4 regions of the Kitasatospora sp. NPDC036993 genome follow, and region 2 is predicted to be linked to each of the others. Evidence: riboswitches for the same ligand, from Rfam matches in the RefSeq annotation. Region 2 holds a riboswitch; each other region holds the start of a gene.
What was found. Region 2 has a riboswitch for cyclic di-AMP ahead of ACZ7C5_RS03340 (M23 family metallopeptidase). Riboswitches for the same ligand answer to the same signal wherever they lie in the genome.

Region 1 (5,502 bases), on a different contig from region 2:
CACCGCGTCGTGGTCCTGCTCCTTGGCGCGGTTACGGGCGACCCGCTCACCGGCGGCCTGGACCTCGGCCGGGGACACGCACGGGCCCTTGGCCCACCAGTCCTCCAGCATGCCGATCGCCTCGTCGCCGAGCGGATTGACGCCCTCACCGGCCGCCAGCGAGTGGCCGACCAGCACGTGCAGGCACTTCACCCGGTCCGGCATGCCGCCGGCGCTCGGGAAGCCCTCCAGCACCTCGATCGCGTCGCGCCGGGCGATGTAGTCCTCGTGCGCCTTCTGGTAGGCCGCGGCCAGCTCCGGGTCCTCGGCGAGCCTGGCGGTCTGCTCCTTCATCACGCCCTCCGCCTCCAGGGTGCCGATCAGCGAGGCGGCCTTGGGGCAGGTCAGGTAGTAGAGCGTGGGGAACGGAGTGCCGTCCGGCAGCCGGGGGGCCGTCTCCACGACGTCCGGGTTGCCGCAGGGGCAGCGGTGGGCCACGCCGCGCAGGCCGCGCGGTACCCGGCCGAGCTGGGCGGCGATGGCCGCGACGTCGGCGTCGGAGACGGCGGGGTGGTTCTCAGTGGTCATGGGGGGAGGTGTCTCCAACGGGGGACGGTGGGAGCGGAACGGGGGTGGCGTGGGGCGCCGCGGCGGTGTCGGCGGCGTCCACCGAGTCCCAGATGCCGGCGTACCAGGGCTTGGCGGCGTTCGCCCGGCCGGCCGCGGTGCTTCCGGGAACTACGTTCGGGGAAGCCGCCGCGCCGACCGTGGAGGAGGAGGGCGGGGCGCCCTGGCGGGCCGGATCCACCGCGATGTACGGGGTCTCCCCCGGCACCGCGTAGTGCAGCCGGGCGCGGGCCTGCGCCTTGACGTACTCCGGGTCCTGCCAGCGGGCCTTCTCCCGGCGCAGCTGCTCGACCTGCTGGCGGGCGTGGTCGGCCTTCGCCCGCTGGGCGGAGATCTCGGCGCGCTGGGAGATGAACTGCCGCGTCGGGTAGGCGAGGATCGCCACCAGCGAGCAGAGCACCAGGACGAGGACGGTCGCCCGGCTCGTGAACCGGGGCCGGGCCGCCAAGCCCGGGATCCTCCAGCCAGCCATCTCCCGTATCCCCTCCTGGTCGCGACGGTGCCCCGCCGTCCACCCTACGGGGTGAACGGCGGGGCACCGGTCAGGCGTGCGCTACCGGGAGCGCGCGGCCCTCGTGCTCGCCGTGCCGACTGCTTGATTGCTCCGCAGCGCGGCTGTGCCTGATTACTCCGCGGAGCGGCTGTGCCTGATTACTCCGCGGAGCGGAACCGCGGGAAGGCGCCGCGGCCGGCGTACTCGGCGGCGTCGTCGAGGATCTCCTCGATGCGCAGCAGCTGGTTGTACTTGGCGACGCGCTCGGAGCGGGCCGGGGCACCGGTCTTGATCTGGCCGCAGTTGGTGGCGACGGCCAGGTCGGCGATGGTGACGTCCTCGGTCTCACCGGAGCGGTGCGACATCATGCAGCGGTAGCCGTTGCGCTGGGCCAGCTCGACGGCGTCCAGGGTCTCGGTCAGCGAGCCGATCTGGTTCACCTTCACCAGCAGCGCGTTGGCGGTGCCGGTCTCGATGCCGCGGGCCAGGCGCTGCGGGTTGGTGACGAACAGGTCGTCGCCGACCAGCTGGACCTTGTCGCCCAGCTTGACGGTCATGGCCTTCCAGCCGTCCCAGTCCGACTCGTCCAGCGGGTCCTCGATGGAGACCAGCGGGTAGGCGGCGACCAGCCCGGCGTAGTACTCGATGAGCTCGGCCGCCGAGAGGGCCTTGCCCTCGAACTGGTAGGCGCCGTCCTCGTAGAACTCGGAGGCGGCGACGTCCAGGGCCAGCGCGATGTCGCGGCCGGGCACGTAGCCGGCCTTCTGGATGGCCTCGGTGATGAGGTCCAGGGCCTCGCGGTTGCTGTCCAGGTTCGGCGCGAAGCCGCCCTCGTCGCCGAGGCCGGTGGACAGGCCGCGCTCCTTCAGCACGCCCTTGAGGGTGTGGTAGACCTCGACGCCCCAGCGGACGGCCTCGGAGAAGGACTCCGCGCCGATCGGGGCGATCATGAACTCCTGGATGTCGACGTTGGAGTCCGCGTGCGAGCCGCCGTTGAGGATGTTCATCATCGGGACCGGCAGGACGTGCGCGTTCGGGCCGCCCAGGTAGCGGAACAGCGGCAGGTCGCTCGCCTCGGAGGCGGCGTGGGCGACGGCCAGCGAGACGCCCAGGATGGCGTTGGCGCCGAGCGAGGACTTGTCCGGGGTGGCGTCCAGGTCCAGCATGGCCTGGTCGATCAGGCGCTGCTCGGTGGCGTCGTAGCCGACCAGCTCCGGGCCGATCTGCTCGATGACGGCCAGGACGGCCTTCTCCACGCCCTTGCCGAAGTAGCGGTTCTTGTCACCGTCGCGCAGCTCCAGCGCCTCGAAGGCACCGGTGGAGGCACCCGACGGAACAGCGGCACGACCCGTGCTGCCGTCGTCGAGGCCGACCTCGACCTCGACCGTGGGGTTGCCGCGGGAGTCGAGGATCTCACGGGCTACGACGACATCGATGGACGGCACGAGGCATCTCCTTGCGGAAGCAGGGTCCGGTCTGACGGGGGGTGCTGTCAGCAGGACGATTGCGGAGTCGTTTACGACCAGAGCCTAACCGCCCGGGCTCCCGGGACCACGTCGACCTGGGTTCCGTCTCAGCGTGTGGCCCTCCTACCCGCCGGTAGTTCACCTGCTTGTCCCAGCTTGTCCCCCTGGAGCGGGCGAATACGGACGAAGGGGACCGGTAGGACCGGTCCCCTCCGCGCGTCGGGCGTGGCGGCTCAGCCGAGGTGCAGCACCTGGCCGGGCATGATCAGGTTCGGGTTGCCGCCGACGGTGGCGTGGTTCTGCTCGTACAGCGCGCTCCAGCCGCCGGACACGCCCTGGGCGGAGGCGATGGTCGACAGGGTGTCACCGGCGCGGACGGTGTAGTCGTGGCCCGCGGCCTGCGCGGCCGGCTGGGCGGCCCGCGGGGCGGCCTGCGGCTGGGCGGCGGTCTGGCCGGCGTACTGCTGGTAGACGCTCTGGTGGCTGGTCCAGTACCAGCCGCCGTTGTTCTGGTACCAGTACACCTTCGCGTCGGCGTCCCAGCCGGCCTTGCCGGAGAAGCCCTGGGCCTGCGGCTGCGGGGCGGCCTGCTGGACCGGCTTCGCGGCGGGCTTCGGTGCGGCCTGCTGCTGGGCGGCCGGCTTCTCGGCCGGCTTGGCGTGCTTCGGGACCTGCTGCTTCGGGGCCTGCGGCTTGGGAGCCTGCTGCTGCTTGGCGTCCGAGGAGGTGTCGACCGCGGCCGGGGCGCCGCCCTTGGTCAGACCGGCCTTCTGGGAGCAGACCGGCCAGGCACCCGGGCCCTGCGAGGCGAGGACCTTCTCGGCGACCGATATCTGCTGGGCCTTGCTGGCCTGGTTGGCCTGCGCCGCGTAGGCGTTGCCGCCGTACGCCTTCCAGGTGCTGGAGGTGAACTGGAGGCCGCCGTAGAAGCCGTTGCCGGTGTTGATGCTCCAGTTGCCGCCGCTCTCGCACTGCGCGACCGCGTCCCAGGTGGAGACCGGTGCGGCGGAGGCGCCGGTGGCGGTGAGGAGCGGCATCGCGAGTCCGACGCCGGCCACACCGGCGACGGCGATGGCCTTCTCGGCCTGGGTGCGACGACGGTGACGGCCAGTTCCAACGAGCAGCATGAAGAGGTCCCTCTCCGTACGCCTGCGAGGTGAGCTGTCGGGTTCGGACCGGGAGGTGGCCCGGCCGCCGTGTGCGGAGAGATCCCGCTCGGGCGGCTTCACCCCAAGCCGTGGGGACGGCAACAAACCTGGTTCCCCCGCCCCTGCCCAGGGTTCTGGTCGGTTTCCCGTGACGCGGCGGGCAGGATTCGGCGTTCCGCGTACGAGGTCCGCAGCTGCGAACTCCAGGGAGAGTAGACAGATCATCAGACCAATCACAAGCTCATATCGCCGATATCACACATAAATTACGGCGCGTGTCCGACCGCCTACCAACGGCGGCGATATGTCCTGATTGATGGCTGTTCACACCACCGCCGAGGGCGATCGACGACGTCCCGTCAGCGTGACCTCAGGGCATCGGCGGCTCGGCGGGGGCGTGCGGAGGGGCGTGCGGGGAGCGGCTCTCCGGACTGAATTCCACCGGGAGTTCGCGCAGCCCACGCATGATCAGGCCACCTCGCCACCGCAGATTCTCCGGGCTTTCCGCGAGCCGCAGATCGGGCAGCCGGGAAAGCAGGGTGGCCAGTGCGGCGCGCCCCTCCAGCCGCGCGAGCGGGGCGCCGATGCAGTAGTGGATGCCGTGCCCGAAACCCAGGTGGGGATTGTCCGTCCGGGCCAGGTCGAGGGTGTTCTCGTCCGCGAACCTGGCCGGGTCGCGGTCCGCCGCGGCCAGCACCACCAGCACCGGGTCACCGACCGGGATGTCCACCCCGCCGACGGTCAGCGGCTGCGTCGCGAACCGCCAGGTCGCCATCTCCACCGGCCCGTCGTAGCGCAGGAGTTCCTCGATCGCGGTGTCCAGCAGCGCGCTCTCCCCGCGCGCCACCGACTCCTGCAACAGCCGGCGCTGCCCGGGGTTGCGCAGCAGCGCGTAGGTCCCGTTGCCGATCAGGTTCACGGTCGTCTCGAAGCCGGCGAAGAGGAGGATGAAGGCCATCGCCGCGGCCTCGTTCTCGGTCAGGTGCTCACCGTGGTCGCTCGCCCGGATCAGGCCCGAGATCAGGTCGTCCCCGAGGTCCGCGCGCTTGCGGTGGATCAGCTCCAGCAGGTACGCCCGGATCCGCTTCACCGCCCGGCCCACGCCGCCGCGCTGACCGCCGCCCTGGCCCGGCTTCGTGTGGCGCACCATCATTCCGGCCCAGTCGCGGAAGTCGTCCTGGTCCTCGGCCGGCACGCCCAGCATGTCGCAGATCGCGTAGATGGGGAGCGGGAAGGCGAACTCGTGGATCAGGTCCGCCGAACCGCGCCGCGCGAAGCCGTCGATCAGCCGGTCGGTGAGCTGCTGCACCCGCGGCTCGAACTCGGCCACCCGGCGCGGGGTGAACGCCTTCGACACCAGTCGGCGCAGCCGGGTGTGGTCCGGCGGGTCGATGTTCAGCAGGTGGGTCATCAGGTCCGCCTGCCGCTCCCCCGGGATGCCCACCCGGCCGGTGCGGTGCGCCTGCCCGCTGTGGTGCGCCGGGTTCTTCGACAGCCGGCCGTCCGCTAGCGCCTGCCTGGCGTCCGCGTACCGCGTCACCAGCCAGGCCTCCACGCCGCTCGGCAGCGTGGTGCGGTGCACCGGGGCGTGCTCCCGCAGCCAGGCGTAGGCGGGGTACGGATCGGAGGCGAACTCCCAGGTGAACAGCTGGGGGCCGGTGGCGTCGGACGGCGCGGCGGCGGGCCTGGCGGGGTCGGGCTGAGCTGGCATGGACCGACCGTATCCGGTGCGCCGGGCACGCCCCTCCCCGACGGCGCGCGCCTGCCCGCGGACGGTGCGCCGCCGGGG
Region 2 (5,502 bases):
CCGGGGCGCGGGCGGGGCCTGGGAGTGGGCGGAGCCGGCGGTCAGCGGCCGAGCAGGCCCCGGACGGCGGCCCGGTTGACGTTGGTCAGGCCGCGGACCAGCTGGGTGGTGAGGAAGACCAGCAGCACCCCGAGGAGCGACAGCGCGGCGATCTGCCAGGGTGCCTGGATCTCGTACACGTGCTGGACGCCGTCGCCGTCGCGGAAGTCGAACAGCCGGTACCCGTTCCAGGGCGTGTAGGCCCGGAAGACCCAGTGGTACAGCGGGTAGAGCGCCAGCGACCAGCCGAGCAGCAGGAACACCAGCGTCACCACGAAGCTGAATATCGCCCAGGGGAACATCACCACCTGGTACAGCACGGCCTTCCAGCCGGCCCCGTCCGCCAGCCGCGCGGTGATCGCGCCCCAGCTGCCAGGGCGGACCTGGCGCACCGGCTCCGGGCCGGGGACGTCCAGCGCCAGCATGCCGCGCACCCGGGCCCGCTCCAGCCGGCCGAAGCCGCGGGCGAGGCTGGTCAGGGCGCCCAACACGGGCAGGCCGAGGACGGTGACGAAGGTGCCGAGGCCGAAGCAGAACATGGTGATCGAGACGGCGAACCCGGCGATCGCCACCGGCAGGCCGGTGAGCGCGTAGCCCACCTCGCGGTAGTAGTACGCCGAGAACGGCGCCCGCCACGCGGCCGGCCGCTGCCCGGTCCTGCGGGCCGCGGCGGGACGCGGGACGCCACCGTGACCGCCCAGGACGTCCCACTCCCGGTCCTCCATGCTGTGGCTGCTGCTCATGCTCCCGGCCCCTCGTTCTGGCGTTCGTTCGTCCCGCTGACGAGGTCCAGTCTGGTGGACGCGCCGACCGGGCGTGATCCGGAGGCCTGGCGGATCCGGGGTGGGGTTAACCCCCCTCCCCCCGGGCGGCCGGGCCCGGCCACTCGTCGGCGAGCAGCGCGTAGAGGTACGAGTCGGACCAGACGCCGTCCTTGAACCCGTCGTGCCGCAGCCGCCCCTCCCGCCGGAAGCCCAGCCGGGTGAGCACCTTCACGGAGGCCGCGTTGTCCACGTGGACCCGGGCGGTCAGCCGGTGCAGGTCCAGCGGGCCGAAGGCGAGGCCGCGGAGCAGGCCGACGATCTCGCCCGCGTAGCCGCGGCCCCTGACCTCGTCGGCCAGCACGCACCCCAGGTCGGCGGAGCGGTGCCCGCCGAGGACGAGCGAGGCCTGCCCGACCGGCGGCGCGTCCCGCGGGTCCTCGGCGTCGGCGAGCCTGGTGACGGCGAGCCGGTAGGTGTCCCGCTCCCCGGCCATCGCCTCCTCCAGGTAGAGCTCGATCTGGTCGGCGCAGGCCTCCCGGTCGCACGACCCGAAGGGCAGGTACCGGGTGACCTCGGGGTCGCCGAACAGCGCGTGCAGCGCGTCCACGTCGCCCTCGGTGTGGTGGTACTCGCGGATGGCCAGTCGCGGGCCGGTGAGTCGTACGGGGAGCATGGCTGCCGACCCTATCCCCGCCCGGCGGCTACCGTTCGGACTATGAACGACGAAGACCTGCGGCTCGCCCCCCGCACCAAGGCCGCCGACCTGCTCGCCTGGGCGGCCGAGCAGGGCCGCGCGCCGGTGGCCGAGGGGCCGCTGCGCACGGTGCTGGCGCTGCTGGAGCTGGGCGAGGGCAGGATGCACGACGGCTGGCCGGAACTGACCTCGAACGCGGTGGAGCACCTGCTGTACGAGCGCCTCCACCTGTACGTCCAACCCGCGCCCGAGGAGGACCCGCTCGCGTACGGCGACGCCGTCCGGATGCTGGCCGACCACCAGCGGGCGGCCCGGCGGCTCAACGCCAAGCGCCAGGAGCGGCTGCACGCGGAGGCCGAGTGGCAGGGCGAGGTCGCGGCCGGACTGCTGCGCCGCGCCGACCTGGTGACCTGGCCCCGGCTGTACGCGCTGCTGCTGCACGCGCACGGGGTGGACGTCGCCGACGGGGAGGCGGTGCGGGACTGGCTGGCCGGTTTCGGCGGGCTCGCCGAGGAGGAGCGGCTGGCCGCGTACGAGGACCTGGCGCCGGCCGGCTGGCTGGACGAGCCGGACGAGCAGGGCTGGGGCTGGAGCCGGGTGCTCTCGGTCGGCATGGCCACCGACGGCGCGCGGCGGCTGCTGGAGCAGGGCCTGATGCGGCGCAGCTACCGCAACCTGGCCGAGCTGACCGCGCTGGGACGGCCGATGCCGGACGAACTGGCCGGGGACTTCGGCGAGTTCGAGGACGCGGCGGTCGAGGCGGCGCTCGACCTGTTCGGCGAGTGGACGGTGCCGGGGCTACCGCGGCTGCTGGTGGAGGAGTTCCCCGAGCTGGCGCCGGAGCCGGGCCAGGAGGAGATCGACGCGTACCTGGCGCAGCTGCCCGCCGAGGAGTGAGAGACCGCGAAGACCCCCGGCCGGGAGCTCGTGCTCCGGGCCGGGGGCCTTCGCGGGGGCGTCTGCGAGCGGGGGCGTCTGCGAGCGGGTGCCTCAGCCGGCGGGTGCCGTGAGACCGGGGGCCGTCAGGCCCGGGGCGTCACGGGTTGAGGCCGCGCTGCTGGAGCCAGGGCTCCGGGTCGACCGGGGCACCGCCGCCGGGGCGGATCTCCATGTGCAGGTGCGGGCCGGTGACGTTGCCGGTCGCGCCGACCTTGCCGATCTGCTGGCCGGCGACGACCTTGCCGGAGCCCTTGGTGATCGAGGAGAGGTGGCAGTACCAGATCTCGGTGCCGTCGGGCAGGGTCTCGACGATCCGGTAGCCGTACGAACCGGCCCAGCCGGCCGAGGTGATGGTGCCCTGGCCGAGCGCGTGGACCGGGGTGCCGGTGTCGGCGGCGAAGTCCAGGCCGGTGTGCAGGTTGGCCCAGTAGCGGGCGCTCTGGCCGTAGTGGGCGGAGAGCCGGTAGTCGTCCACCGGCAGGGTGAGGGCGGCGGCCTTGGCCCGCTCGGCCTCCTCGGCGGCGCGCTTGGCCTCGGCCTCCTTGGCGGCGGCCTTGGCCTCGGCCTCCTGCGCGGCCTGGACCCTGGCGGTCTCCTCGGCGGCGGTGCGCTGGCTGTCGGCCTGGTGCTGGATGCGGGCGGCGAGCGCGAGGCCGGGGTCCGCGGAGAGGGCGACCGGGGCCTCGTCCGGGGCTTCGACCGCGGGGGCGGCGGCCGGGGTGGCCGAGGCGAAACCGGTGGCCCCCAGGGTGGCGGCGACGGCGGTGACGCCGAGCAGCGGGGAGGTTCCGCGGGTCTGACGCGGCATCCGGTGGCGGTTGGTCTCGGCCTCCGGGCCGAAGGCGTCGGGGCCTTCCGAGCCGGGGTGGTCGAGGAGCTGGGTACCGGCTGCGGGGCCGGCCGGGTGTGCCGGGGTGTACGTCGACGCCACGGAGGCGCGCTCCTTTCCTTCCTTCGCGCCTACCGGGTTAGCTGACGGGTTCGGAGCAGGAAGGTCTCCTACGGCCGGGCCTGGGCCCCGCCGATTCACCCCAGGGAACGTGGTTCCCCGGCTCCCTGACCTGCCCGGAGGCCGGTCGGTGGGATTAGGCACCGCGCACGGTGCCGTCTGGGTACGGCGTTGACGACCGCGCTGCGTTATCAAACGTTAATCCTAGGAGGCGCCGATTCCAAGCCATCCGGTGGAAGCGACTGTCGACCATATGATCGGACGTCAACGAACGACCCCTCATGCACGGCTCCATCTGAGTACTCCTACTCATGTGCGGTCCGGCCGGGCGGCCGCATCCTGACGCCATGAGCGCACCGATGCAGACCCGCACGACGGCCGCCTACTACATCCAGGCCGTCCTCTCGTTCGCCCTGTCCGGCACCACCCTCGCCGTCGGGATCGCCTATCTGCCGGTCGGCGGGTGGACCCGGGCGTTCCTCGGAATCGGCCTCCTCTACACCGTCACCTCCGCGTTCACGCTGGCGAAGGTGATCCGGGACAAGCAGGAGACCAACGAGATGGTGACCCGGGTCGACCAGGCCCGGCTGGAGAAGCTGCTCAGCGAGCACGACCCGTTCAGGGTCGAGGGCGCCTGACCCGCCCCCTTCCCGGATCGCCGCCCGCCGGCCGCTTGACGGCTAAGGCTATTAGCCTTAGCTTTATGGCTATCGGCAGCAACGCCGATGCCCCGCCCCGGCGGCCCGAGGAGGACCCCCATGAACGGCACCATCACCCCGAGCACCCAGTACCTGACCGTCCCCGGCGGCCGGATCGCCTTCGACGACACCCGGCAGGGCGACGGCGCCCCCGTCGTCCTGCTCCCGGGCATGCTCGACAGCCGGGCCGCGTACCGGCACCTGCGCCCGCTGCTGGTCGCCGCCGGCCACCGGGTCGTCACCATGGACCTGCGGGGCTTCGGCGAGTCCTCGATCGCCTGGGACGACTACGGCCCGGCCGCCCTCGCCGGCGACGTCCTCGCCCTGCTCGACCACCTCGGCATCGAGCGCGCCGTCCTCGCCGGGAACTCGTACACCGGGGCGACCGTCGTCAGGGCCGCCGGGGATGCGCCCGGGCGGGTCGCCGGGATCGTGCTGATCGACGCCTTCGTCGAGACCCCGCCGCCGGGCGCCCTGATGCGCGCCGCCATGGGCCTGATGGGCGCGGCCCTCGTCCACTGGCCCGCCGCCTGGGGCTTCTACCTGCGCCGGATGGCCTTCCCCGGCGCCAGGCCCGCCGACTTCGACGCGTACGTGGACGGGCTGGTCTCCGACCTGCGCACCCCCGGACGCAAGACCGCCACCCGCGGGTACGTCGACGGCGACTCGGCGCCGGTCGGCTGGACGGCCGCGGTGCGGTGCCCCGCGCTGGTGGTCATGGGCAGCAAGGACCCCGACTTCCCGAAGCCGGAACTCGTCGCCGACCGGCAGGCCGCGGCGCTCGGCGCGCGGAAGGCGATGATCGAGGGGTCCGGGCACTACCCGATGGCCGACAACCCGGCGGCCACCGCGGACGCCCTGCTGCCCTTCCTCGCCGAACTCGGCTGACCGACCGCCGCCCGCCGGCCGCCCGACCGTCGCCCGCACCCGCCCGACTTCCGTACGGAGAGCCCGAACCCATGCCCCGCGTAGGACTGACCCCCGACCAGGTCGTCGACCACGCCCTCGCCCTCATCGACGAGCAGGGCGCCGAGGCCCTCACCCTGGCCTCCGTCGCCGCCAGGGCCGGGGTCGCCACCCCCTCGCTGTACAAGCACGTCAGCGGCGGCCTCGCCGAACTGCGGCGGCTGATCGCCGTCCGGGTCACCGGGGAGCTGGCAGACCGGCTGGCCGAGGCGGCGGTCGGCCGCAGCGGGGACGACGCCGTCGCCGCGGTGCTGCGCGCCTACCACGCGTACGCCACCGAGCACCCGCACCGCTACAACGCCCTCCCCCAGGCCCCGCAGCCCGACGACGACCTGGCCCGCGCGGCCGCCCGGCTCGTCGGCGTGATCATCGCCGTCCTGCGGGAGTACGGCCTCGACGGCTCCGAGGCGATCCACGCCGCCCGCACCGTCCGCTCGCTCGCCCACGGCTTCG
Region 3 (5,502 bases), on a different contig from region 2:
TTCGACGGGCAGGACCTGGACGTCCCGGTGATCATGGCGCCACCGCGCGGGGTCCGGGTGCGGTTCAGCCGGACCGGGGAGACCGCGGACGAGCTGATCCGCCGTCTGGTGCGGGCCGAGCCGCAGGGCCGTCCGGTGGTGGTGGTCTCCACCGACCGGGAGGTCGCGGAGGGCGTGCGGAAGGCCGGCGCGCGCCCCGTGGCCTCGGTGTTGCTGCTGAACAGACTGGCCCGGCCCTGAGTCCGGACCGGATGGAATGATGCCTGGTCAGGGGTGGTTCCGAGCGGGTGTGCGGGTCTTGTGACGTCAGCATGGGAACCGGATTTCACGCCTACGGGGGAGTAGCAGAACGGGTAGATGTTCACTAGGGTCTGGCGTCAAACCTATTTTCCGGAATCTCATCCCATCAGGTGAGTCCGATGGAAGAAGGAGCCGGACCCTTGGCATCCCACCGCCGTCCCAAGCAGCCGAGCCGCGCACGGATCTCCGTGCTCACCGCCGCCGCTGCGACCGCGGTCGCCCTCTCCGCCCAGGTGGCCGCGCACGCCGCGCCGCAGCCGAACAAGTCGGACGTCAAGGCGCAGATCGACCAGCTCCAGGAGGAGCAGGAGCAGGCGGCGGAGAAGTACAACGGCGCCAAGGAGCGGGCCGACCAGCTGCGCAAGCAGTCCGGCCAGCTCCAGGACCAGGTGGCCCGCGGCCAGGAGCAGATGACGCAGCTGCAGGGCGGCCTCGCCGAGGTGGCGGGCGAGCAGTACCGCACCGGCGGCATCGACCCGTCCGTCCAGCTGATGCTCTCCTCCGACCCGTCCGGCTACCTGGACAAGGCCTCCACCATCCAGCAGGCCGGCACCAGCCAGGCCGAGGCGCTCAAGGGGCTGCTGGACCAGCAGCGCCGGCTGGACCAGCAGAAGACCGAGGCGGCCACCGTGCTCGCCTCGCTGGAGAGCACCACCAAGGACCTGAACCAGGCCAAGACGGACGTCAACACCAAGCTGAAGGCCGCCCAGGACCTGCTGAACTCGCTCAGCGCCGCCGACCGAGCCGCGCTGCGGGCCCAGCAGACGCAGGAGGACCGCGCCTCGCGCGGCAGCGACCGGGTCGACCTCGGCAGCCTGCCGCCGGCCGGCGGCCTCGCGGCGGTGGCGGTGTCCAAGGCGATGGGCAAGCAGGGCTCGCCGTACGTGTGGGGCGCCACCGGATCGACCACCTTCGACTGCTCGGGCCTGATGGTCTGGGCGTACGGCCAGGCCGGCGTCTCGCTGCCGCGCACCTCGCAGGAGCAGGGCCACTACGGGACCAAGGTGCCCTCGCTGGACCAGGCCCAGCCGGGCGACCTGGTGGTCTACGGCAACGACATGCACCACGTCGGGATGTACATCGGCAACGGCATGGTGGTCCACGCGCCGCACACCGGCGACGTGGTGAAGGTGATGAAGGCCGACGCGATGTCGATCAACACCATCCGCCGGGTCTGACGGCCCGACACGCCGGAGGGGCCCCTTCCCCGGACCTGTGATCAGCGCCACCCCCTTGTGGGGGTGGCGTTCGGGTTTTCGGCGTTTCGTGACCGCATGGTGAGAACTGATCAGCCTTACGTGTGGCAGTGGTCACCATCGGTCATTTTCACAAAAGAACTTTGGCAATCTTCTGTCTTTTTTCTGACAAGGATTTGAACCGATCACGGTTCAGTTACTAGGGTCGTGCCCTGAACCACCGCACTCTCGATCGCCCAGCCAGGGTGGCGGCGGTGGTTTCCGTCGAGTTCGCAAGGCAGCGGGGCAGGTCGAAGCGACTGCCCGACAGGGGAGCCCAGTTCGTGGGGGCGCTGCGGAGCGGAGCCGGGGAACCACGTTCCTCCGGGGTGAATCGGCGCCAGGTCGGCCGGTGGAACGGCCGTGAGGCGTCGTAGGGCATGCTTCCGGCCCGAACCCGTCAGCTCACCCGGTAGGCGGCCGTAGGAAGAAGGAGTCCGCCTTCGTGGCGTCCCATCGTCGTCCCAAGCCCGCCGGCCGCGCCCGCGTCTCGATCCTGACCGGAGTCGCCGCCGCAGCCGTCGCCCTCTCCGCGCAGTCCGGCGCCCACGCCGACCCGCAGCCGACCAAGGAACAGGTCAAGGAGCAGGTCGACCAGCTCAACGAGCAGGCCGAGGTCGCGACCGAGAACTACAACGCCGCCCAGGCCAAGCAGCAGGAGCTGGAGAAGCAGGTCTCCGGCCTCCAGGACCAGGTGGCCCGTCAGCAGTCCCAGGTGACCGAGCTCCAGGGCGGCCTGGCCGAGATCGCCGGCGAGCAGTACCGCAACGGCGGCATCTCGCCGACCGTCCAGCTGATGTTCTCCTCCAGTCCGGAGGGCTTCCTCACCCAGGCCGGTGCGCTGAACCAGGCCGGTGCGACCCAGAAGGGTCAGCTGAAGGAGCTCCAGGAGCAGCAGCGCAAGCTCGACCAGGACCGCAACGAGGCCCAGGGCAAGCTCGCCGAGCTGGAGTCCACCACCCAGCAGCTGAAGACCGCCAAGCAGGACGTCCAGGGCAAGCTGAAGGCCGCCCAGGACCTGCTGAACACCCTGACCGAGCAGGAGCGCCAGGCGCTGCGCCAGGCCGAGGAGAAGGCCGCGGCCGAGGCCAAGGTCAAGGCCGACGCCGCCAAGGCCGAAGCGGCCAAGGCGCAGCAGCAGGCCGACCGCGCCTCGCGCGACAACAGCCGCAGCGACATCTCGACCGGTTCGGCCGCCGCCGCGCCGGTGAAGGTCGCGGCCGGCAGCTCCCGCGGTGCCGCCGCCCTCTCGTACGCCGCCTCCAAGGTCGGCAGCCCGTACGTCTGGGGCGCCACCGGCCCGGGTTCCTTCGACTGCTCCGGTCTGATGGTCTGGGCGTACAACCAGGCCGGCGTGTCGCTGCCGCGCACCTCGCAGGCGCAGGCCTCGGCCGGCACCCGGATCGGCACGGACATCTCCCAGGCCCAGCCCGGCGACCTGCTGATCTTCTACACCGACGCCCACCACGTCGGCATCTACGCCGGCAACGGCCAGGTGCTGCACGCGCCCAGGACGGGCACGAACGTGCGCTACGAGGCGGTCACCAACATGCCGCTGACCGGCATCGTGCGGGTCTGATCCCCGCTCGGACGCTTCCGGGCCCGGCCTTCCTCGGGGAAGGCCGGGCCTGCGGCTTTTCCGGAAGGTCGAGCTGATGTCCGATTAGTGGGCGAATATTCGGGTTGGGAGGGGTTTGGACTCGGTTGCCCGGACTCGCTAACGTCTGCCACCGGACTCCCGCTCGACGGCCGCCCACCATGGCGCGGCGGCGGGGACCGCGCCGCAGGATTGGAGCCGCTGCCGCCATGCCCGTGCACCGTCGTTCCCAACTGCTCGCCCGGGCGCTGGTGCTGACCGCGGCCGCCGCCACCGCGCTGGGCGTGGCCACCGGAGGCAGCGCCCAGGCCGCCCCCGGCAGCCCGGACCCGGCCGACCGACAGGACGTCAAGGCGCAGGTGGAGCAGCTGTACGACGAGGCCGAGCAGGCGTCCGAGAAGTTCAACGCGGCGCAGGAGGCCCAGCGGCGCCTCCAGGGCGAGACCACCATCCTCCAGGGCGAGATCGCCGGCGCCCAGGACCAGCTCAACCAGCTGCGCGGCGACCTGGCGACGGTGGCCGGGGCGGAGTACCGCGGCGGCGGCATGACCCAGACGGCCCAGCTGATCCTCTCGACCGACCCGGAGGGCTACCTGGCCCGCGCCCGCGCCATGGGCCAGGCCGCCGCCCGCCAGCAGGAGAGCCTGCACGAGCTGATCACCCGGCAGCGCCGGCTCGACCAGCGCCGCACCGAGGCGGCCGACAAGCTCGCCGAGCTGGACCAGGCCCGCCGGTCGCTCGCCGACGGCAAGCAGCAGATCCAGCAGCGGCTGGCCAAGGCGCAGAAGCTGCTGAACGGCCTGGGCGGCGCCGAGCGGGCCCGGCTGGCCGCCCAGGACGCCAGGGACGCCGAGCGCCGCGCCACCCGGGGCACCGACCGGCTGGACCTCGGCACCGCCCCGCCCGCCTCCGAGCGCGGTGCGGCCGCGCTGGCCGCCGCGGTGCGGATGATCGGCTCCCCGTACGTCTACGGGGCCGCCGGCCCGCACGCGTTCGACTGCTCGGGTCTGATGTACTACAGCTGGCGGCAGGCCGGAGTGACCCTGCCGCGCACCTCGCAGGCCCAGGCGTACGCCGGGCAGCGGATCAGCCTGTCCGAAGCGCGACCGGGAGACCTGGTGATCTTCTACCGGGACATGCACCACGTCGGCATGTACGCCGGCGGCGGCGTGATCGTGCACGCCCCCCGCCCGGGCGCCAGGGTCCGCTACGAGAGCGTCGGCGCCATGCCGGTCTCCGGGGTGGTCCGGCTCTGAGCACCCCGCCGACCGACCCCGCCGACATACCCGGCTCCGGCCCCCGACGCACGCTGTCCAGGCGCGGCGCGCTGCTGCTCGCGGCCGGCGGGCTGACCCAGCTGTCGCTGCCGCCGGCCGCCCCCGCGGCGCCCGCGGCGCGGACGGCGGACCGCCGCGGGCAGGTGGCCGCCGTGCTCGCGGAGCGGGTGCGCTCGGCGCCGCCCTGGTCCGGGCTGCCGGTGGCCGGGGCGGAGTACCGCAACCTGGTGCTCGCCGGGGCCGGCGGGCCGGAGCGGCTCACCGCCGCCGCCGACCTGGCGGTGCGGATCGCCGGGTACGACGAGTACCCGGTGGTGTACCCGCGCCGGATCGAGCTGGTACGGGCCGGGGCCGACTGGCGGGTCGAGCGCGAGGAGGCCGCGAGCGGGCCGCCCGCGCCGTGGGACTTCGGGCCGCTCCGGTCGGCGCCGGGCGCGCACTGCCTGGTGCTCGGGCCGGCCGCCGGCCCCGACCCGGCCGAACTGGTCGCGGTGGGGGACCGGGCGGTGCCCGCCGTCACCGAGGTCTGGGGCGGCGACTGGCCCGGGCGGCTGCTGCTGGAACGGCCCGCCACCGGAGAGCAGTTCGCCCGGCTGCTGGAGGGCGACCCGGCCGGCTGGACGGGCATGGCGGCGGTCACCGTGGCCGCCGCCGGCGCGCCCTGGCACACCCCGGCGGACCGGGTGCTGGTCAACCCGGAGGCGTACCGGCGGCTCAGCGACTTCGGCCGCCAGGTGGTGGTCACCCACGAGGCCACCCACGTCGCGACCAGGGCCGACACCCGGGCCTGGACCCCGCTGTGGCTGTCCGAGGGCGTCGCCGACTGGACCGCCTACCGCGACTCGGGCCGCAGCCCGCGGCAGATCGCCCCCGAGCTGGCCAGGGACGTCGCCGACGGGAAGCTGCCCACCGCGCTGCCCGCCGACCAGGACTTCACCGCCGGCGCGACCGGCATCTCCCAGGCCTACGAACAGGCCTGGCTGGCCTGCGAGCTGATCGCCCGCGAGCACGGGCCGGGCCGGCTGGTCGCCCTCTACCGGGCGGTCGGCGCGGCGGACGGGCAGGGCGAGGACCGGGAGCGCCGCACCGACCG
Region 4 (5,502 bases), on a different contig from region 2:
GCTCCGTCGTGGGCGGCGTCGGCGGTGCGCCGGGCCCGCTCGCGTACGGTGTCCAGCCGGGCGTAGAGGCCGGAGAGGTGGGCCTGTTCGCTGCGCAGGGCCTCGGCGAGGACGGGTTCCGCTGGAACTTCACTCATCGATGTGGTATCCTTGCGGTGAGAAGATTTCGGTGCGTCACATGAAGGGCGCTCAATCGACCCAGCCTACCCCATCCGCCGACGCCTGGCGTGACCTCGGCTGTTACTCTTGCGAAGCGTGAGCGCGAAGCCCCAGATCCCCAATGTCCTGGCCTCCCGGTACGCCTCGGCGACCCTGGCCCAGCTGTGGTCCCCTGAGCACAAGGTGGTCCTCGAGCGCCACCTGTGGCTCGCCGTCCTGAAGGCCCAGCAGGACCTCGGCGTCGAGGTGCCGGCGGGCGCCGTCGCCGACTACGAGCGGGTGATCGACCAGGTCGACCTCGGTTCGATCGCCGCCCGTGAGCGGGTCACCCGCCACGACGTGAAGGCCCGGATCGAGGAGTTCAGCGAACTCGCCGGCCACGAGCAGATCCACAAGGGCATGACCTCCCGGGATCTGACCGAGAACGTCGAGCAGCTCCAGATCCGCCAGTCCCTGGAGCACGTGCGGGACCGCACGGTGGCCGTGCTGGTGCGCCTGGGCAAGCTGTCCGCCCAGCACGCCGAGCTGGTCATGGCCGGCCGCTCGCACAACGTGGCCGCGCAGGCCACCACCCTGGGCAAGCGCTTCGCCTCGATCACCGACGAGCTGCTGGTCGCCTTCCGCCGTCTGGAGGAGCTGATCGCCCGCTACCCGCTGCGCGGGATCAAGGGCCCGGTCGGCACCGCCCAGGACATGCTGGACCTGATGGGCGGGGACACCGAGAAGCTGGCCGAGCTGGAGCGCCGGGTCGCCGGGCACCTCGGCTTCGACCACGTGCTGACCAGCGTCGGCCAGGTCTACCCGCGCTCGCTGGACTTCGAGGTGCTCACCGCCCTCGTCCAGCTGGCCGCCGCGCCGTCCAGCCTGGCCAAGACCATCCGCCTGATGGCCGGCCACGAGCTGGTCACGGAGGGCTTCAAGGAGGGCCAGGTCGGCTCCTCCGCGATGCCGCACAAGATGAACACCCGCTCCTGCGAGCGCGTCAACGGCCTGGCCGTCATCCTGCGCGGCTACGCCTCGATGGCCGGCGAGCTGGCCGGCGACCAGTGGAACGAGGGGGACGTCTCCTGCTCGGTGGTGCGCCGGGTCGCGCTGCCGGACGCGTTCTTCGCCTTCGACGGTCTGCTGGAGACCTTCCTGACCGTCCTCGACGAGTTCGGCGCCTTCCCGGCCGTGATCGAGACCGAGCTGGACCGCTACCTGCCGTTCCTCGCCACCACCAAGGTGCTGATGGGCGCGGTGCGCGCGGGCGTGGGCCGGGAGACCGGCCACGAGGTCATCAAGGAGCACGCCGTGGCCTCCGCGCTGGCGATGCGCGCGGGTGCCCGGGAGAACGAGCTGCTGGACCGTCTGGCCGCCGACGAGCGGATTCCGCTGGACCGGGCCGCGCTGGACGCGCTGCTGGCCGACAAGCTTTCCTTCACCGGCGCGGCCGGTGCCCAGGTCGCCGAGGTGGTCCGCCAGGTGGAGGCCGTCGCGGCCGCCTACCCGGAGGCCGCCAAGTACGTTCCGGGCGACATTCTCTGACGATTCGTCAGGCCTTGCGTGAGGGCCCTGCCGCCGGACCGCCGGTGGCAGGGCCCTCACGCGTCGCGGTGACGTGGCCGGGGTCGAGCGGCGGGGTGGTGCCGCAGCTCCACTCGGTGTCGGGCTCGGCCACCGGGTGGTCCGCGGGGGCCAGCACGTTGCCCCGTACGGTCGCGAGGGCGGTCAGCCCGCCGGCGGTGAGCAGGCCCGCGCAGATCAGCATCGCGGTGTGGAACGCGGAGTCGACCGAGGCGGGCACCCGGTAGGCGTCGCCGCTCAGCCCGGCCAGCGCCGGCAGGGCGGCCACCGCGAGCAGGCCGGCCGCCCGGGCGGCGGCGTTGTTGACCCCGCTGGCGATGCCCGCGTGCCGGACCTCGACGGCGGCCAGCACCGTCGCCGTCAGCGGCGCGACCAGCAGCGTCATCCCGCAGCCCATCACCGTGACGGCGGGCAGCACGTCCACCCAGTACGAGGAGTCGGCGCCGATGCGCAGCATCAGCAGCACTCCGGCGGCGCACAGCAGCGGACCGACGGTCAGCGGGATGCGCGGACCGATCAGCTTGCCGAGGCGCCCGGCGCGCGCCGACAGCACCAGCATCAGCACGGTGATCGGCACCAGCGCGAAGCCCGAGACCAGCGGGGAGAACCCGGACACGATCTGGAGCTGCACCACCAGCAGGAAGAAGACCCCGCTGAACGCCGCGTACACGCACAGGGTGACCAGGTTCACCGCGGTGAACAGCCGGGAGGAGAACAGTCCGAGCGGCAGCATCGGCTCGGGCGCGCGGCGCTCGACGGCGACGAAGGCGACGCCGAGCACCAGGCCGGCCACGCCGCTGACCCAGACGGCGGGGGACAGGCCCTCGCCGGCGGCGGTCAGCGCGTAGGTGACCGCGCCGAGGGCGAGGGCGGCGAGCACGGCGCCGAGCACGTCGAACCGGCCGGAGGCGCTCTCGTCCCGGCTCTCCGGTACCGACCGGGTGGTGACCACGATCACGGCGGCGGCGAGCGGCAGGTTCAGCAGGAAGATCCAGCGCCAGCCGGGGCCGTCCACCAGCCAGCCGCCGAGGAAGGGGCCGACCGCGGCCGAGACCCCGCCGAGGCCGGACCAGAGGCCGACCGCCGCCGAGCGGTCGTCGGGGTGGAAGACGGCCTGGAGCATGGCGAGCGAGCCGGGGGTGAGCAGCGCCCCGCCGATGCCCTGGACGGCGCGGGCGGCGATCAGCACGTGGATGTTCGGCGCGGCGGCGCAGGCCGCGGAGGCGACGGCGAACCAGACCACGCCGATCAGGAAGACCTTGCGCCGCCCGTAGCGGTCGCCGAGCGCGCCGCCGAGCAGGATCAGGCCCGCCAGGGTGAGCAGATAGGCGTTCAGCGTCCATTGCAGGGACGCCAGGGAGGCGCCGAGGTCGGCGCCGATCCGGGGCAGGGCGACGTTCACCACGGTGCCGTCGAGCATCGCCATGCTGGAGCCGAGCACCGTCGCCAGTAGTACCAGGCGGCCCTGCGCGGTGCCCAGGCGCAGGGTCCCTGCCTCTGAGGTGGTCACGGGCGAATCCTGCGCTGCCGGGACGCACGTGACAAGGCTCACCGGGTGGTGTGTTGGCCGCGAGCTGTCCGTGAGCGGCCGGCCGCGCAGCGTCGCGGATCTCGGCGCAGGGTCGTGGATCAGTGGCTGGGGGTGAATGGATTGTGTACGTATCGTGTGGTCGTCCCTGCGGAGGGTCACTGGGCTCCGGAGGGTTGTTGCTGTTTCAAGAGATCGACATTGCTTCACCCGAACGGATGGGTTTTAGTTCAGCGACCGCCCGGCCAGTCCGGACGGATCCGCCGGGTGGAACGCCGAATCCTGCCGCTGCCCGGTGGTTCGAAACGAACTCTGTACGGCAGGAGCGGGGGACCCACAGGTAAGTCGCCGGACCGGAGTTCGCGCCTCAGGGCGTGGACGACCAGGACCGGCTAGGGGTGAAGCCGCGCATGCGGCCGGGCAACTCCAGCCCGAACCCGACAGCTCACCTCGCAGGCGTCGGAGAGGAAAAATTCCATGCCTGCTCAGGCTCGTCGTATCGCCCTGCCCCGCGCCGTCCGTATCGGCATCGCCACGGCCGTCACCGGTGTCTCCTTCGCCGTGCCGCTCGTGACCGCGGTGACCGCCCAGGCGCACACCGCCCCGGCCCCGCAGGCCGCCGTCGCCACCACCGACGCCCCGCCGGCCGCCGCTGCGGCCACCGGGTCGGCCGCTCCGGCCGCGCCGGAGAGCTACCGCGTCGTCAGTGGCGACACCCTGTCCAGGATCGCCGACGCCAGGAGCGTCGACGGTGGCTGGCAGGCGCTGTACGAGCAGAACCGCTCGGTCGTCGGCGCCAACCCGAACCTGATCTTCCCGGGTCAGCAGCTCGCGCTGCCTGGCCACGCCACCGCGCCGTCCGCTGACGCCGCTCCGGCCAAGCCCGCCGCTCCGGCCAAGCCCGCCGCTCCGGCCAAGCCCGCCGCTCCGGCGAAGCCCGCCAAGCCGGCCGCTCCGGCGACCCAGGCCGCCAAGCCGGCCGCTCCGGCGACCCAGGCCGCCAAGCCGCAGGCACAGGTCCAGGTGAAGACCGAGGCCGCCAAGCCGTCCGCCCAGCTCCAGACCCAGGTGCAGGTCGCCGCTCCGGCCGCGGCCGTGACCGCCACTCCGGTCGCCGCCGCCACCTCCGGCTACGTCGCCCCGCTGGCCGGCCCGAAGCTGGGCACCGCCTACGGCGTGGCCGGCTCGATGTGGGCCTCCGGCCACCACACCGGCCAGGACTTCGTCGCCTCCACCGGCACCCCGCTGCGCGCCGTCGCCAACGGTGTCGTGGTCAAGGCCGGCAACGGCGGCGCCTACGGCAACGAGGTCGAGATCAGGCTCGCCGACGGCCACTACGCCGAGTACGCGCACCTCTCCTCGATCGGTGTGAAGATCGGTCAGACCGTCACCGCCGGCCAGCAGATCGGCCTCTCCGGTGCCACCGGCAACGTGACCGGCCCGCACCTGCACTTCGAGATCCGCAACGGCTCTGAGTACGGCTCGGACATCAACCCGGTCGCCTTCCTCCGGGCGCACGGCGTCGCGCTCTGAGCCTGACGGGCTCCGAGGGTTTCAGGAACCGCCACTGTCGCGGGGTGAACCGATCCTCCGGGATGGTCATGTCGGGTGACCGCTCGACCGGGTGATCGCCGCACGGTGGACATGGGCGAGGGACACGCCCAGGCCGGCCCGGCTGCACGAGGACTTCCTCGGGCAGCCGGGCCGGCCGCTTTCGTTCCCTGGTCTTCCCTGGGCCTTTCCGGGGTGTTCGGTCCAGGTCGAACGCGGCGTCAACTCCGCTGCCCAGATGGGCGGTCGACGCGTCTCCGGTTGCCCGCGGCGCGCCATGCTGGCGGTCGGTCAGTGCCCGGCCGGTCCGGCGGACGGGCGGGTCCTGGAGGCGAGGAGGCCGGATGGCGGTCCGCGGCGGGGAGACGGCGGGGTAGACGGCGGAGCGGGCCCGGCCGGGCGCGGGCGGGGTCGACCGGCTGAAGGCGGACTCGGTCTGCCTGGTCGGCGTGGTGTTCATGGCGCTCGCCACCGCCGCCCCGATCACCGCGATGACCGGCAACCTGCCGATCGTCGTCGGGCAGGGCAACGGAGTCGGCGCACCCGCCGCGTACATCGTGGCGACCGTGGTGCTGACGGTGTTCTCGGTCGGGTACGTGGCGATGGCCCGGCACGTCACCGCGGCCGGCGCGTTCTACGGCTACGTCTCGCACGGGCTGGGCCGGGTCGCCGGACTGGCCTCGGGGCTGCTCGCGGTG

Region 1: linked by a shared signal. The riboswitch ahead of ACZ7C5_RS33365 (LysM peptidoglycan-binding domain-containing protein) and the one ahead of ACZ7C5_RS03340 (M23 family metallopeptidase) in region 2 are both predicted to bind cyclic di-AMP.
Region 3: linked by a shared signal. The riboswitch ahead of ACZ7C5_RS24680 (C40 family peptidase) and the one ahead of ACZ7C5_RS03340 (M23 family metallopeptidase) in region 2 are both predicted to bind cyclic di-AMP.
Region 4: linked by a shared signal. The riboswitch ahead of ACZ7C5_RS34090 (M23 family metallopeptidase) and the one ahead of ACZ7C5_RS03340 (M23 family metallopeptidase) in region 2 are both predicted to bind cyclic di-AMP.

The regions. Positions count from the first base shown of each region.
Region 1 is NZ_JBVJRP010000022.1:5,732-11,233, forward strand. It holds gene ACZ7C5_RS33350 (DUF501 domain-containing protein) at 1-585, opposite strand, end outside; gene ACZ7C5_RS33355 (FtsB family cell division protein) at 557-1,054, opposite strand; gene eno (phosphopyruvate hydratase) at 1,258-2,544, opposite strand; gene ACZ7C5_RS33365 (LysM peptidoglycan-binding domain-containing protein) at 2,799-3,692, opposite strand; cyclic di-AMP (ydaO/yuaA leader) riboswitch at 3,698-3,863, opposite strand; gene ACZ7C5_RS33370 (cytochrome P450 family protein) at 4,084-5,424, opposite strand.
Region 2 is NZ_JBVJRP010000001.1:680,032-685,533, reverse strand. It holds gene ACZ7C5_RS03355 (sensor domain-containing protein) at 42-782, opposite strand; gene ACZ7C5_RS03350 (GNAT family N-acetyltransferase) at 889-1,476, opposite strand; gene ACZ7C5_RS03345 (hypothetical protein) at 1,519-2,394, shown strand; gene ACZ7C5_RS03340 (M23 family metallopeptidase) at 2,534-3,367, opposite strand; cyclic di-AMP (ydaO/yuaA leader) riboswitch at 3,380-3,538, opposite strand; gene ACZ7C5_RS03335 (YiaA/YiaB family inner membrane protein) at 3,733-4,023, shown strand; gene ACZ7C5_RS03330 (alpha/beta fold hydrolase) at 4,144-4,971, shown strand; gene ACZ7C5_RS03325 (TetR/AcrR family transcriptional regulator) at 5,043-5,502, shown strand, end outside.
Region 3 is NZ_JBVJRP010000011.1:243,941-249,442, reverse strand. It holds gene ACZ7C5_RS24690 (NYN domain-containing protein) at 1-240, shown strand, start outside; gene ACZ7C5_RS24685 (C40 family peptidase) at 441-1,478, shown strand; cyclic di-AMP (ydaO/yuaA leader) riboswitch at 1,817-1,970, shown strand; gene ACZ7C5_RS24680 (C40 family peptidase) at 1,981-3,114, shown strand; gene ACZ7C5_RS24675 (C40 family peptidase) at 3,342-4,388, shown strand; gene ACZ7C5_RS24670 (hypothetical protein) at 4,562-5,502, shown strand, end outside.
Region 4 is NZ_JBVJRP010000023.1:34,895-40,396, forward strand. It holds gene ACZ7C5_RS34075 (HelD family protein) at 1-137, opposite strand, end outside; gene purB (adenylosuccinate lyase) at 256-1,686, shown strand; gene ACZ7C5_RS34085 (MFS transporter) at 1,694-3,235, opposite strand; cyclic di-AMP (ydaO/yuaA leader) riboswitch at 3,590-3,727, shown strand; gene ACZ7C5_RS34090 (M23 family metallopeptidase) at 3,731-4,786, shown strand; gene ACZ7C5_RS34095 (APC family permease) at 5,263-5,502, shown strand, end outside.